3 regions of the Thermoanaerobacterium xylanolyticum LX-11 genome follow, and region 2 is predicted to be linked to each of the others. Evidence: riboswitches for the same ligand, from Rfam matches in the RefSeq annotation. Region 2 holds a riboswitch; each other region holds the start of a gene.
What was found. A riboswitch is a leader RNA that binds a small molecule or an ion and turns the genes downstream of it on or off. The one in region 2 is predicted to bind cyclic di-AMP.

Region 1: it holds a riboswitch for cyclic di-AMP, as region 2 does, so the genes downstream of both, THEXY_RS08135 (C40 family peptidase) here and THEXY_RS03045 (C40 family peptidase) in region 2, are expected to answer to the same signal.
Region 3: it holds a riboswitch for cyclic di-AMP, as region 2 does, so the genes downstream of both, THEXY_RS05755 (cell wall hydrolase) here and THEXY_RS03045 (C40 family peptidase) in region 2, are expected to answer to the same signal.

What each region holds. Positions count from the first base shown of each region.
Region 1 covers NC_015555.1:1,639,415-1,643,681, reverse strand. The annotation lists tRNA gene THEXY_RS08145 (tRNA-Leu) at 174-260, shown strand; gene THEXY_RS08140 (AEC family transporter) at 310-1,230, opposite strand; cyclic di-AMP (ydaO/yuaA leader) riboswitch at 1,419-1,549, shown strand; gene THEXY_RS08135 (C40 family peptidase) at 1,553-2,248, shown strand; gene typA (translational GTPase TypA) at 2,399-4,222, shown strand; gene THEXY_RS08125 (lytic transglycosylase domain-containing protein) at 4,243-4,267, opposite strand, start outside.
Region 2 covers NC_015555.1:608,298-612,564, reverse strand. The annotation lists gene THEXY_RS03055 (PaaI family thioesterase) at 1-357, opposite strand, end outside; gene THEXY_RS03050 (sigma-70 family RNA polymerase sigma factor) at 383-949, opposite strand; gene THEXY_RS03045 (C40 family peptidase) at 1,214-1,903, opposite strand; cyclic di-AMP (ydaO/yuaA leader) riboswitch at 1,900-2,017, opposite strand; gene THEXY_RS03040 (IS110 family RNA-guided transposase) at 2,110-3,333, opposite strand; gene ku (non-homologous end joining protein Ku) at 3,741-4,267, shown strand, end outside.
Region 3 covers NC_015555.1:1,188,812-1,193,078, forward strand. The annotation lists gene THEXY_RS05745 (response regulator transcription factor) at 1-45, shown strand, start outside; gene THEXY_RS05750 (sensor histidine kinase) at 35-1,405, shown strand; gene THEXY_RS12625 (hypothetical protein) at 1,496-1,642, shown strand; cyclic di-AMP (ydaO/yuaA leader) riboswitch at 1,700-1,828, shown strand; gene THEXY_RS05755 (cell wall hydrolase) at 1,828-2,652, shown strand; gene THEXY_RS05760 (TMEM165/GDT1 family protein) at 2,717-3,280, opposite strand; gene THEXY_RS05765 (transposase) at 3,696-4,172, opposite strand.

The sequences.
Region 1 (4,267 bases), 1.0 Mb from region 2:
CACAAACAAAAAAACATTATATAATGACTAATGTGCTAACGATGTTGTGACGCGGGGGTGGCGGAATAGGCAGACGCGTACGTTTGTGTGGATGTCGATTCTGTGATAGATTTAATTAACACCTTTGCGAATATTGACAAGTTAGCATCTTGATGATACAATACTCAATGTAAGCGGGAGTGCTGGAATAGGCAGACAGGCATGTTTGAGGGGCATGTGAGAGCTATCTCGTATGGGTTCAAGTCCCATCTCCCGCACCAAAATGAAAATAAATATTTTACATAAAAAAGCCTTTCAAAAGGCTTTTTTTTAATGCCACTTTACCATTATAATTGACATGAATACAATCGCAACAATCGTCGTTGTCGTTATAAAGATCGATGCAAGTTTGGTGTTTAGATTTCTCTCATCAGAATATATGACTGCTACAAGCGCTGTTGGCATGATAGTTCCTAACATTATGGTTTTAATTGTCATTGATGCGGTATTGAAAAACAGAGGCAAGACAAAAAACAATGCTATGCCTGGTGCATATTTAATGGCAAGTCCTTTAAGTAGCGATAAAATTTCATCCTTTTCTAAATTAAAATCAAGAAAGTATCCTATTACAAACAAAGCCAATGTTGTATTAGGCATTGAAATTTGTTCTGCCAGGTTAACGATTAAACTTGGAAATTTAATACCTATGACATTTAATATGAAGGCGATTATATACGTGTCAAAAGGTACAAAGTACAAGATTTTTTTAAATACTTTCTTTAGATCTACTTTATCACTCTGAGAAAATGCGTACGCAGCAATATATGCAACTCCAAAGACATTAAATGAATTTCCCATGTCAAACATGGCAATGTGCAAAAGTCCATTGTTGCCGTAAATTTGTTGTATAAAAGGAAAAGCGAAAAGACCTATGTTGTAGCCACAAAGAGAGATAATTAAAGTGCCTTTTGTTTCTCTTTTTAAATTTGCGTTTCTAAAGGCTAAAAAGCCTACAAGAAAAGTGATGAAGCCAAAAGCAAAGCCTGATAATGTTAAAACGAACAAGTTTGTATTTACTTTTGTAGTCAAGAAAACTTTTGCGATGCTGGCAGGTAATGTTATGTATATGATAAAACTATTTATTACCTTTCCCGTTTCTGCAGGTAGAAATTTCATTTTCTTTACTGCGTAACCGAAAAATATTATGATGATGCTTATTGCGATTTTTTGAAGTATGACTATTTGACTCATTCATATCCTCCTTTTCGTATATCAAATAAAATTATACTACAACAAGCTTCTTATTTATAGAGATTGTAACAAATTTATAAATTTTTTATAAAATATATTAAGAGTTTATTAAAAAAATCTTAAAAAATTATTATGAAAACATTGACTTTATTAATCGTTTTTGATAAAATAAAAGAAACTTGTACATATTAGCAATCTTGCCGAATCCTATTTAGGTACGGAGGATTTTTCATGTTTGGGGTTAATCTGCCATATGCAGTAGGGGTACCTTCTATCCCGCACCCGTCAACTAACTCCGGAGGCAAAAGGAAGGAGATTAGCTATGAATAGCAAATTAGGTAAATTTATTTTTGGTGTATCCGTTTTCGGCATGACTATGGTAGGTTCTTCGATGCTTACACATATTTATGCAGCAGATCTTGGAAGTGGCGTCGTCATTGGAAACGGTGTAAATGTCAGAAATGGCGGAAACTTGTCGTCAATGGTTATCACACAGTTAAATTATAGCGATGTGGTTACAGTGATTGGACAGGATAATGGCTGGTACAACATAAAGCTTTCAGATGGGACTGTAGGCTGGATATATGGAAAGTACCTTTCATTAAGGTCTTCAAGTACGGTGTCAAGGGGTGATGTTGATAGAAGCATTGCCTCAAGGCTGATCGATTTTGGTAAAGAGTTTTTAGGAACAAGGTATGTTTACGGTGGTGAATCTCCATCGGGTTTTGATTGTTCTGGTTTTACTCAATACGTCTTTAAAAGCGTCGGTATTAGTTTGCCAAGGACTGCTGATGTTCAAGCTACAGTAGGAACTTACGTTGATAGAGCAGATTTGCAGCCTGGTGATTTGGTGTTTTTTAAGACATTAGGGAGCAGCATAATAAACCATGCTGGGATATACATAGGAAATGGGCAGTTTATGCACGCTTCATCTGGTGCTGGAAAAGTCATGATAAGCTCTTTATATGAAGATTACTACAGCACTCACTATGCTGCAGCCAGAAGGGTTATACAGTAAACTAAATATAACGACAAAAAGGCACTTTCATGTGTCTTTTTTTGATGCATTTTTTAGGCGATATTTTATAGTTTGTTGACTATTTAGGCATATTAATATATCATTATATATTGTATAAAATTTGCATTTGTGTGGAAGGAGTTAACCTAAATGGGGTTTGTAAGGGACGATATAAGGAATGTAGCTATAATAGCGCATGTTGATCACGGGAAAACAACTTTAGTAGACGGTATGCTTAAGCAAAGCGGCATTTTTAGGCAGAACGAAAAAGTCGAAGAGAGAGTAATGGATTCAAATGAGTTAGAAAGAGAAAGAGGAATAACTATTCTTTCAAAGAATACAGCTATTAGGTATAATGGTGTAAAGATAAACATAGTTGATACACCAGGGCATGCTGATTTTGGTGGTGAGGTAGAACGGGTATTAAAAATGGTTGATGGTGTATTGTTGCTTGTAGATGCTTTTGAAGGACCAATGCCTCAAACCAGATTTGTATTAAGCAAGGCTTTAGAGCTTAATTTAAAACCTATAGTAGTTGTTAACAAAATCGATAGACCTGATGCAAGGCCAGAGGAAGTCATTGATGAAGTCCTCGATCTTTTTATTGAGCTTGGTGCTGATGATGATCAGATTGATTTTCCTGTAGTATATGCTTCTGCCAGAGAAGGCATTGCTAAGTTAAGCTTAAAGGATGAATCAGTAGATTTGCGTCCTCTTTTTGATACTATCTTAAAAGAGATTCCGGCGCCAGAAGGTAATATAGATGATCCGCTGCAGCTTATTGTTACCACACTTGACTATGATGATTACATTGGGAGAATCGCTATTGGAAAAGTGGTTAGAGGTAAAATTGTATCAGGTGAAAATGTGGCAATATGCAAGAGAGATGGGTCTGTGCAAAATGTTAAATTAAGCAATCTGTATCAATATGAAGGTTTGAAAAGAGTACAGGTTGATGATGCTAAGTTGGGTGATATAGTAGCTGTATCAGGTATAAGCGACATTGAGATTGGAGAGACGATAGCCGATCCAGAAAAGCCAGAGGCTGTAGATTTTGTTGAAATAGAAGATCCAACCATTTCGATGACATTTGGCGTAAATACGAGTCCGTTTGCAGGTAGGGAAGGCAAATACGTGACATCAAGGCATTTAAGAGAAAGGCTTTTTAAAGAGCTTGAAACGAATGTAGCATTAAGGGTTGAGGAGACGGAGACGACAGAAGCATTTAAAGTATCTGGACGTGGCGAGTTGCATTTATCCATTTTGATAGAGACTATGAGGCGTGAAGGATATGAGCTTCAGGTATCTAAGCCATCTGTGATTATAAAGGAGATAAATGGTGTCAAGCACGAGCCTATTGAGCTTGTTACTATTGACATACCAGAAGATTACATGGGTGTAGTCATGGAAAAGATGGGCTCAAGAAAAGGAGAGCTTATGGATATGCATACTTTAAAACCTGGTACATTAAGGCTGAAATTTAAGATACCGACAAGAGGCCTCATAGGATATCGCTCTGAATTTCTTACTGATACCAAGGGAAATGGGATAATGACATCTATAATCTATGACTATGAACCGTACAAAGGGGATATACCTACAAGATCGAGAGGGTCTTTAGTGGCTTTTGAAGCTGGCACTACAACGACTTATGGACTTTACAATGCACAAGATAGAGGAACTCTTTTTGTAGGTCCAGGCGTCGAAGTGTACGAAGGTATGATAGTTGGTGAAAACTCCAGAAGTGATGATATAGATGTCAATGTTTGTAAGAAAAAGCATGTTACTAATTTGCGTTCTGCCACTGCAGATGAAGCATTAAGGCTTTCACCAGTTAGAGAAATGTCGCTTGAAGAAGCTTTGGAGTTTATCGCCAACGATGAACTTGTGGAAGTTACGCCTAAAAGCATAAGGCTTAGAAAAAAGATATTGAGTGCGCAACAAAGGTATAAAAATGCTAAATATAAACAATAAAAGGGGGTATGACCCCTTTTTTATTTTGAACCATCGGATGTATCA
Region 2 (4,267 bases):
ACATACTGCAACAGCAGTCGTCTTGCCCATGTGGATAATCTTCCCTATTGCCTTGATTCTGTCTTTGGCTTTTAAGGGCTTTATATAGTTTATATTCATCTCGAGAGTCACCATGTTTTTCCCCATCGTTTTCGCAGCAATCCCCATAGCCGTATCCATGAGAGAAAACAATACACCGCCGTGAGCAATCTCAAAGATATTTAGATGTTTCTCGGAAATCGTCATTTCCATCGTCACTTTACCACTGCCAAGCTCAGCAATCTCCATGCCGATTAGATTGTGAAACTGAGCTTTTTGATTCAGCTCGATTATTTCTTTGAATAATTCTTCATTTATGCCGAGATTTTTAGCTTCCAAGTATACATCATCCTTTCAAGCCGTTTTACATAATTATATCATTTTTTATCAAAAATCTTAATCTATCTAAAGCTCTGTCTTTAAGTTTAACAACGCTTTGATAGCCTACTCCCAATTCTTTTGATATTTCAACAAGTGTCTTCCTTTCGAAAAAGTAAAGCATTATTATGTTTTTCTGCTTTCCAGTAAGGCCATTCAAAGCTTCCTTTAAATCCTTTCTCATGATATCATTAAAAAATTTTTCTTCTGGCGTAAGTTCATCGCTCTCTATCAAATCGATGATCTCATTTTCCTCCTCATCTGCCTTTACATTCAAAGAGAGAAAAGATTTTTTCTTTCTGTAGGCATTTAAAAAGTAAAATTTAAGCTGCATACTGCTATATGCTATGAATTCCTTGCCTTTTTTCTCATCAAACTGATGGATAGCAGCAATAAGCACTTCTCTTCCGTCTTGAAGCATATCATCAAAACTGTCGTATGGAAACTTTTTTGCTAATTTTATCAAAAGAGGATTAAACTTTTTTAAAATCTCATAGACAGAATCCTTATCACCACTTTTAGCCTTAAAGCACAGTTCATTATAACTTATCATCTACTACACACCTCACATAAGTGAGGACCGGTCCCTTTCAGTGCAGCACTGTGTTTTAATTATATTAAACGAACAAACGTTTTGGTAATTGCGAGTTATAAAAAGTCAATGTAGAAAATTTATAATAATCAGTTATTTGTGCCATCACTTTTCAGCAAAACAAAGATTTCCATTTAAGACTTTATTGAATTTCTAAAAATAAAAGAGGCGCATATGTTAAATCAAAAACATATACGCCTCTATATAGATGCTCTCTTTTAAATTTTAATAATATCTTCTTGCGCCTATATAGTACGTCCTAAACCAACCGCTAAAATCTGCAATAGCAGCCTTATTAAGGGAATCGCTCATGTGTATTAAACGATTATCTCCTATGTATATACCTTCATGTGTAGGACCACCGCCTGATGTAGAGAAAAACAATATATCGCCTGGCTGAAGATCAGATAAGCTTACAGCTCTACCACCTGCATACTGGTCATACGTAGTTCTGCCGATGCTTTTTCCAGCTTGCCTAAACACGTATTGAACAAATCCAGAGCAATCAAAACCTGCAGGTGTAGTACCACCAAAAACATACGGTACTCCAAGATATCTTTCTGCAATACTTACTATGTCAAAATTTGATGGGCGCTCATAACCACCCCTTGATGAAACGCCAGTTACAGTCGTCCTATTTAATACTGCCTCTGTAGCTGGTCCTACAATTCCATCAGGAGATAGTCCATACCTTCTCTGCAGTGCGATCACTGCGCTTTTTGTCTTGCTGCCAAATATTCCGTCAATACCACCTGTGCTATAGCCAAGTCTGTTTAACGTTTGCTGCAGGCTAACCACCGCTTGTCCTTTTGAACCGTATTTCAAAAGCTCCATCGCAAATGCACTTGGCGCTTGCATAAGTGTTATTGACACTACCGCTGTTGCCACTATTTTTTTGTAATTCAACTCATTCATCCTCTCTTTATGCCTACGAGGTTAGTTGACGGGTTCGGTAAAGAGCAACCCTACCGCATACGCGGATTCACCCCAAAGATATCCCCCGCTCTTTCGATTAGGCATGTTTTATTTTACTATGAAAACTTATTATATAAGTAGCTAAAAAAGCGCAGACTTCCCCTCCAGCTTTAAAAATAGACTTTAAAGGGAATTAATGGTAATATTTATATTTGTTGTGTGGCAATTTCAGGTTCCCATCCTAATGCATATAGTTTTTTTAGGTAGGAATTAATCTTTCGCTCCTTGTTAAACTGATTATAATAATCTTCTCCAAGCTCTTTATACGGTTTATTTTCTTTAAGCATATGGTAAATGGCAATCAACATTGAGTGAGCTACTGCCACTATTGCACGGTTCTTTCCGCGTCTTACAACTAAACGTTGGTATTGTGCATAAAAGAATGTTCCTTCTTTTTTTACTGCAGATTTTGCACATTGAATTAAGGTGGTTTTTAATGTCTTATTCCCCTTCGTCGTTTTGCTGTTTCGTCGTTTGCCTGCACTTTCATTGTTGCCTGGGGAAAGCCCTGCCCAACTTGATATATGCGCATCACTCGGAAAGCGCTTCATTTCTAATCCAATTTCCGCTAGAATCGTTTCTGCACTTTGTATTCCTATGCCTGGAACTTCATCAATCTGTTTAATTGCTTTTTGATATTTGTCCAAGTAATTCGAAATTAGTTTATCCATATCTTCTATACGTCTACCCATATCATCTATATGGTCAATGATATTTTTAATTAATTGTTTCTGAAGGGGAGTAAGTACACCATCCACTGCTTTCATAATTTCAGGAATTTTTTTATGCATTGAACCGTGAAGCAATTCTTGAAGTTGTTCTTCATCTAATTTCTTGCCTTCTAAAAGAGCATTTAATATTCTCCTGGAGCTTTTGCCATTGATATCGGAAGTAAAGCTAGATAATTTGATATTAGCTCCTTCTAACATTTTTTGCAGTCGATTCAATTCACGTGCTCGTTCCTCAATTAGGCTTTTGCGATAGCGAGATGCTTCACGCAATTCTCTTTGCTCTCTATCAGGAACATAGCTAGCCTTGAGCAAACCATGCTGGAGAAGATCTGCAATCCATTCTGCGTCTTTTACATCTGTTTTCCGTCCAGGAACAGCTTTCATGTCTCTTGCATTTACTACTATAGCATCTAATCCGGAAAGCTCGAATATGTTGTATAATGGTTTCCAATAAGAAGCAGTGCTTTCCATAGCTATCATTTCACACTTTTCATTAAGTAGCCATGCAGTGAGCTCTCTTAATTCTGCTGTTGTTGTTCCGTACTCACGGATTTCCTGATCATTGCCATGTTTAAAGCAAGCAACTATCATTTTTTTGTGTACATCAATCCCACAACAACGCTCGTATAATCTATCCATAACCTTTCACCTCATAAAGGAAGATTTTACGGCGTGGCTCCCTTATATTTCCTTATTTTACTATGCGTCCTTTTGAACATTTTGTTCTGGACAGATGGTGGTACAAAAAGGAAGCCCGATCAGTTTATTTTACGGGTTTGAAAATCCCAAATAAAACTCGGTCTCTGTGCCGTATAATCTAATTATATCACGATTACTGCTGTCTAACGTGATAGTTTTCGTTTATCGTGATGCTGTCAAAGCATGATGTTTATTTTAATAAATTTAATAAAAAATTTATATTTTTAATAATTATTAATATTATATAGGCAAATTGTATCAAAGTCAACCACATTCCATAAATTACCTGAAGATTGTGAGTTTTTCATGGTTATACTAATTAATAAATATCGAAAGAAGGTGAAAAAATGCGCTCGATGTGGAAGGGTGCCATCAGCTTTGGCCTTGTCAGCATCCCCATAAAACTTTATGCAGCCACAGAAGACAACTCCATCCATTTTAGACAGCTTCACAAGGACTGCAAATCACCTATAAAATACGAGAAGATTTGCCCTGTGTGCAATAAAGAAGTTTCTGATGAAGAAATCGTAAAAGGCTATGAATATGAACCAGGAAAATTTGTCATCATAGATGAAGAAGACTTAGAGAGAATTCCAAAGTCAACAGTTAAAACGATAGATATTATCGATTTTACAGATTTAAGGCAAATAGATCCCATATATTTCGATAAGACATACTACATCGCACCAGATGAAATAGGTGCAAAACCATACGTACTTCTAAGAGATTCTATGAAGAAATTAAACCGTGTAGCAGTCGCGCGGGTAGTAATCCGCTCAAAGCAAGATTTAGCCTGCATAAGAGTTTTCAATGACAACTACATGGTTATGGAAACAATGCACTTTCCTGATGAAATAAGAAGTACAAATGAGCT
Region 3 (4,267 bases), 580 kb from region 2:
AGAGGTGTAGGATACTCTTTAAGGAAAGAAAAAAATGAGAATTAAAAGCTTTAAGTTGTCAATAAAGTTGAGGATTGCTTTGCTTTATGCTATCATATTTTCATTTATTTTAATAGTGCTTAATGCATCTGTGTTATACGGTCTCAAATATTACCTTGTATATCAAGCGTTTGACGATATACAAAATCAATCAGATGTCATAGTCGAAAAACTGAAAGAGGTTGATGGCATAATAACAAGTGTAGACAAAGATTTACTTTTCGGATCGTCAATAGGTGAAAATATGTATTTAAAGATTGTGGATTCGCATGGGAAAATTGTGTACGTGTCTTCACCGCATTTGATTGATATACCATATGATAAAAATATAAATGTACCTACAAAAATAGAAAAAGATGAGACACATATAGCATATATAAACAGAAAGTATACTTTTGGGAATAAATTTTTTTATATTCAGGTTTATGAAGATTTAAAAAATCAGTATTTTTTCTTAAAGCTTTTGTTTGTTATGATGGCTGTTTCCGATGTCATTGGAGTTTTGGTGTCTTTTTTTGCAGGATATTTTATAACGGGTAGAGCATTAAGGCCTGTTGATTATATGGTGAGAGAAGTTCATGCAATCGACGAAAAAAAATTAAATAAAAGATTGAGCATTAGTGGAAATAATGATGAACTGTCTAAGCTCGCTGCTACATTTAATGACATGCTGGATAGGTTGGAAGACTATTTTAAAAGGCAGAATGCATTTATATCAAATGTTTCCCATGAGCTGAGGACACCTTTGTCTATCTTGAAAGGATATATAGAACTTATAGACAGATGGGGGAAAGACAACAAAGATGTACTGGAAGAGTCTATAGGCGCTTTAAAAAAAGAAGAGCAAGAAATGGAGATATTGATTGAAAGGCTTTTAATGCTGGCAAGAGGAGATAACAAGACGCTTAATATAAATAAGAAATTATTTAATGTTTATGAATTGATTGCAGAAATAGTCAGGGATGCTAAAGTGATTTTTAATGGGAAAAACATTGAAATTTTTTGCGATAAAAATTTGGAAGTGTATGCAGATAGGAACCTTATAAAGGAGCTATTAAGAATAATTCTCGATAATGCATTAAAATATACAGATATTGACGGCAACATAAAATTTTATGCAGGGGAAGCAGATAATAATGTAGCCGTAACAATTAAAGACGACGGCATTGGAATACCTGAAGAAGAGATTCCTTATATATTTGACAGATTTTACAGGGTTGACAAAGCAAGAAGCAAAGAAACTGGTGGAATGGGTTTAGGACTATCTATTGCAAAACTTATTGTTGAGCTGCATGGTGGAAGTATTGAAGTAAAAAGCAAGTTAAATGAAGGATCCGAATTTAAAATAACAATTCCCAAAATTTGATAGATGGGGGTGTTATTTATTTTTAGTGACATACTCCACAATATATGGTATAATATATTTATAAAATCACTATATATTGGAGGGTATAAAATGTTGCAAAAAGAAGCGACGAAGAATCAGCAGATGGAGGCAAAAAATTCTTCTAAGGAATATAAATGCCCTGATTGTGGGGCTCAGTTAGTTCCTGAAAGCGGATGTATTTACTGTCCATTTTGCGGTTACAGTGAATGCCACTAATTACCTATATTCCCATCAGTTTAATATGGACATATACAAGCATTCCCCTTATAATTAAAGTAAAATATGCCGAATCCCCGAAAAGGGGTACGGGGGATCTTTTTTTGGGGTGAATCCACTTAAGTGGTAGGGCGGCCCTTTGCCCGAACCCGTCAACTAACCTCGGAGGCAAAAGGGGGATTTTTATGTTAAAAAAATGTATTAAGGTAAAGCCTCTCATTGCATCATTAGCAGCGGCTCTTTTATTTTCTCAGACGGCATTTGCGGCAACATATACTGTGAAGCCTGGTGATAGCCTATATAAAATAGGCTTAAATTATGGTACAACATACAATCAAATAATGAAGCTTAACAATATCAGTAATACAGTAATATATCCGGGGCAAGTATTAGTTGTACCTGGCAGTGACAACACATATACAGTCCAAAAAGGCGATAGTTTATACTTAATTGCCATGAAGTATGGTACTACTGTAGATGCTTTAAAAAATGTAAATGGTTTAACAGGCGATATGATTTATCCAGGTCAAGTTTTTGTCATACCAACATCGACGTCTGGCACACCATCAACTTCTTCAAGTATAAGAAGCGATGTAACTACAAACAGGGGTTCTGTCCAAAGAGGTGTTATTTCATACACAAATGCTGATTTGGATCTTCTATCAAGGCTTATAAATGCAGAAGCTGGTGGTGAATCGTATCAAGCTAAAGTTGCTGTCGGTGCCGTGATAGTGAATAGGGTAAAAAGTGGTATATTTCCTAACTCCATAAAGGGTGTAATATATCAAGTCGATAGCAATGGCTACTATCAATTTACGCCTGTTGAAAATGGCTGGATAAATCTACCTGCCACACCAGACTCAATAAGTGCTGCAAGGGATGCCTTAAACGGTGTAGATCCTACAAACGGTGCACTTTATTACTTTGACGACAGCAATACTAACCAGTGGCTTTGGTCATTGCCAGTTGCATTGAGAGTTGGAAATATGGTATTTTCTTATGCAAGATAAAGATGATGCAAAATTGAGAGGCTAAGAGGAGCAAAATGGATACCGAAAGGTATCCATTTTGCTTTTATAATGTTTTTGCTTCGTACAAAGTGATAAAGCCAAATATTATAAAAATGATCGCTGATATGTAGTGTAAAAGCCTTGTCGGCAATTTCTTACCTAAATAAACTCCCAATACGATTCCGATGACATCGGCCATAAAAATTCCTGCAGTAGCGCCTAATAAAACAAATACAGGATTTTTGTATGTGGCAGTAAGTGCTAATGTCGAAAGCTGTGTCTTATCTCCAAATTCCGAAATAAAATATGTACTTATTATGGTGAAAACCGGACCGTATTTGGATTTTCTGATTTTTTCATGTCCTTCATGGCCATTTTTTAATGTAATCAACCCAAAAATTAAAAAAGATATGGCAGCCAATAGCTTCACGTATTTTATCGGTATGTACTCTGTAATAAATGAGCCAAACAAAACTGCAATACCCATATTTAAAAGGGCAGCGATCAATATGCTAATTAAGACAGTTCTGGCTTTTATAAATGTGGCAAATGCCATAGCCATAAACTGTGACTTGTCGCCCATTTCAGATGCAAAAACGAGAATAAAAGACGATATTAAAGCATTCATCAAATCTGCCTCCTTGTAATTAGTATGCCAAAAAAATAAAACCTATTACATAATATGTGCAACATATTACGTAAAGGTCTCATTCTTTAAGGCAAAGCCAGGTTAAAACCAGCATGTTGACTTTGCCACATATTTATATATGTGAACTACTCCCCTTTACATAGATAAATTATATAATATTTTTTAAAAGTCATAACTTCATTATATAATAAGTCAAAAAATTATGTCAATGCAACTTGTTTCCTTTCAGAGATTTCGCATCAAAATTCCAGCAAAAAATTTATCTTTACAAGAATTTTTATATTTTACATCTAGTTGAATATATGGTAATAGTAAATCCATTTAGATGCTAAAAAAGTTATACTTTCCCCTTACCCCATGAATTTTAATAATGAATTTCCAGTTTTGTTTCAAATTATGTCTTCACAAACAGTGGATTACTCCATCCAGTTTCTATGATAAATATCTCATCTTTTATATCTTCAATAATATCTATTTGAAGCATATGCTTTTCCCTAAAATTTCTTATACACCTGAAGAAATATAATTGCATCAAATTAAATGCTATTATTATAAACATTAACACAGTTTCTACACCCTCAGGACTGTGCATAAAACAGTGATTTAAGTGCCATTCTGTTTTTAATTGATGAAAAGCATTGTTTTCAATTTCCCATCTTTTATGTATTATTTTCCATAGAGTTTCTACTGAAGTAACTTTAGAGGTAGTTATTATCCATGATTCTTTTGTTTCTACTTTGCTTGAGCTATGTATCTCCTCTATAAATTTTATAAACCTTACTTCTATGTCGGAATTAGGCATTTGAAAATTGTCTTCGTCCCAGGCCTTTATTTTAATATAATTGCTATAGATGAGAAAATTCACTAACATAAATTACCATAATAAACTTACATGAAAAAATTTAATAAAAAATAGAGACAAATGCTCGCTTCTATGGTATTAATATGTTGTTACCCTATAACAAT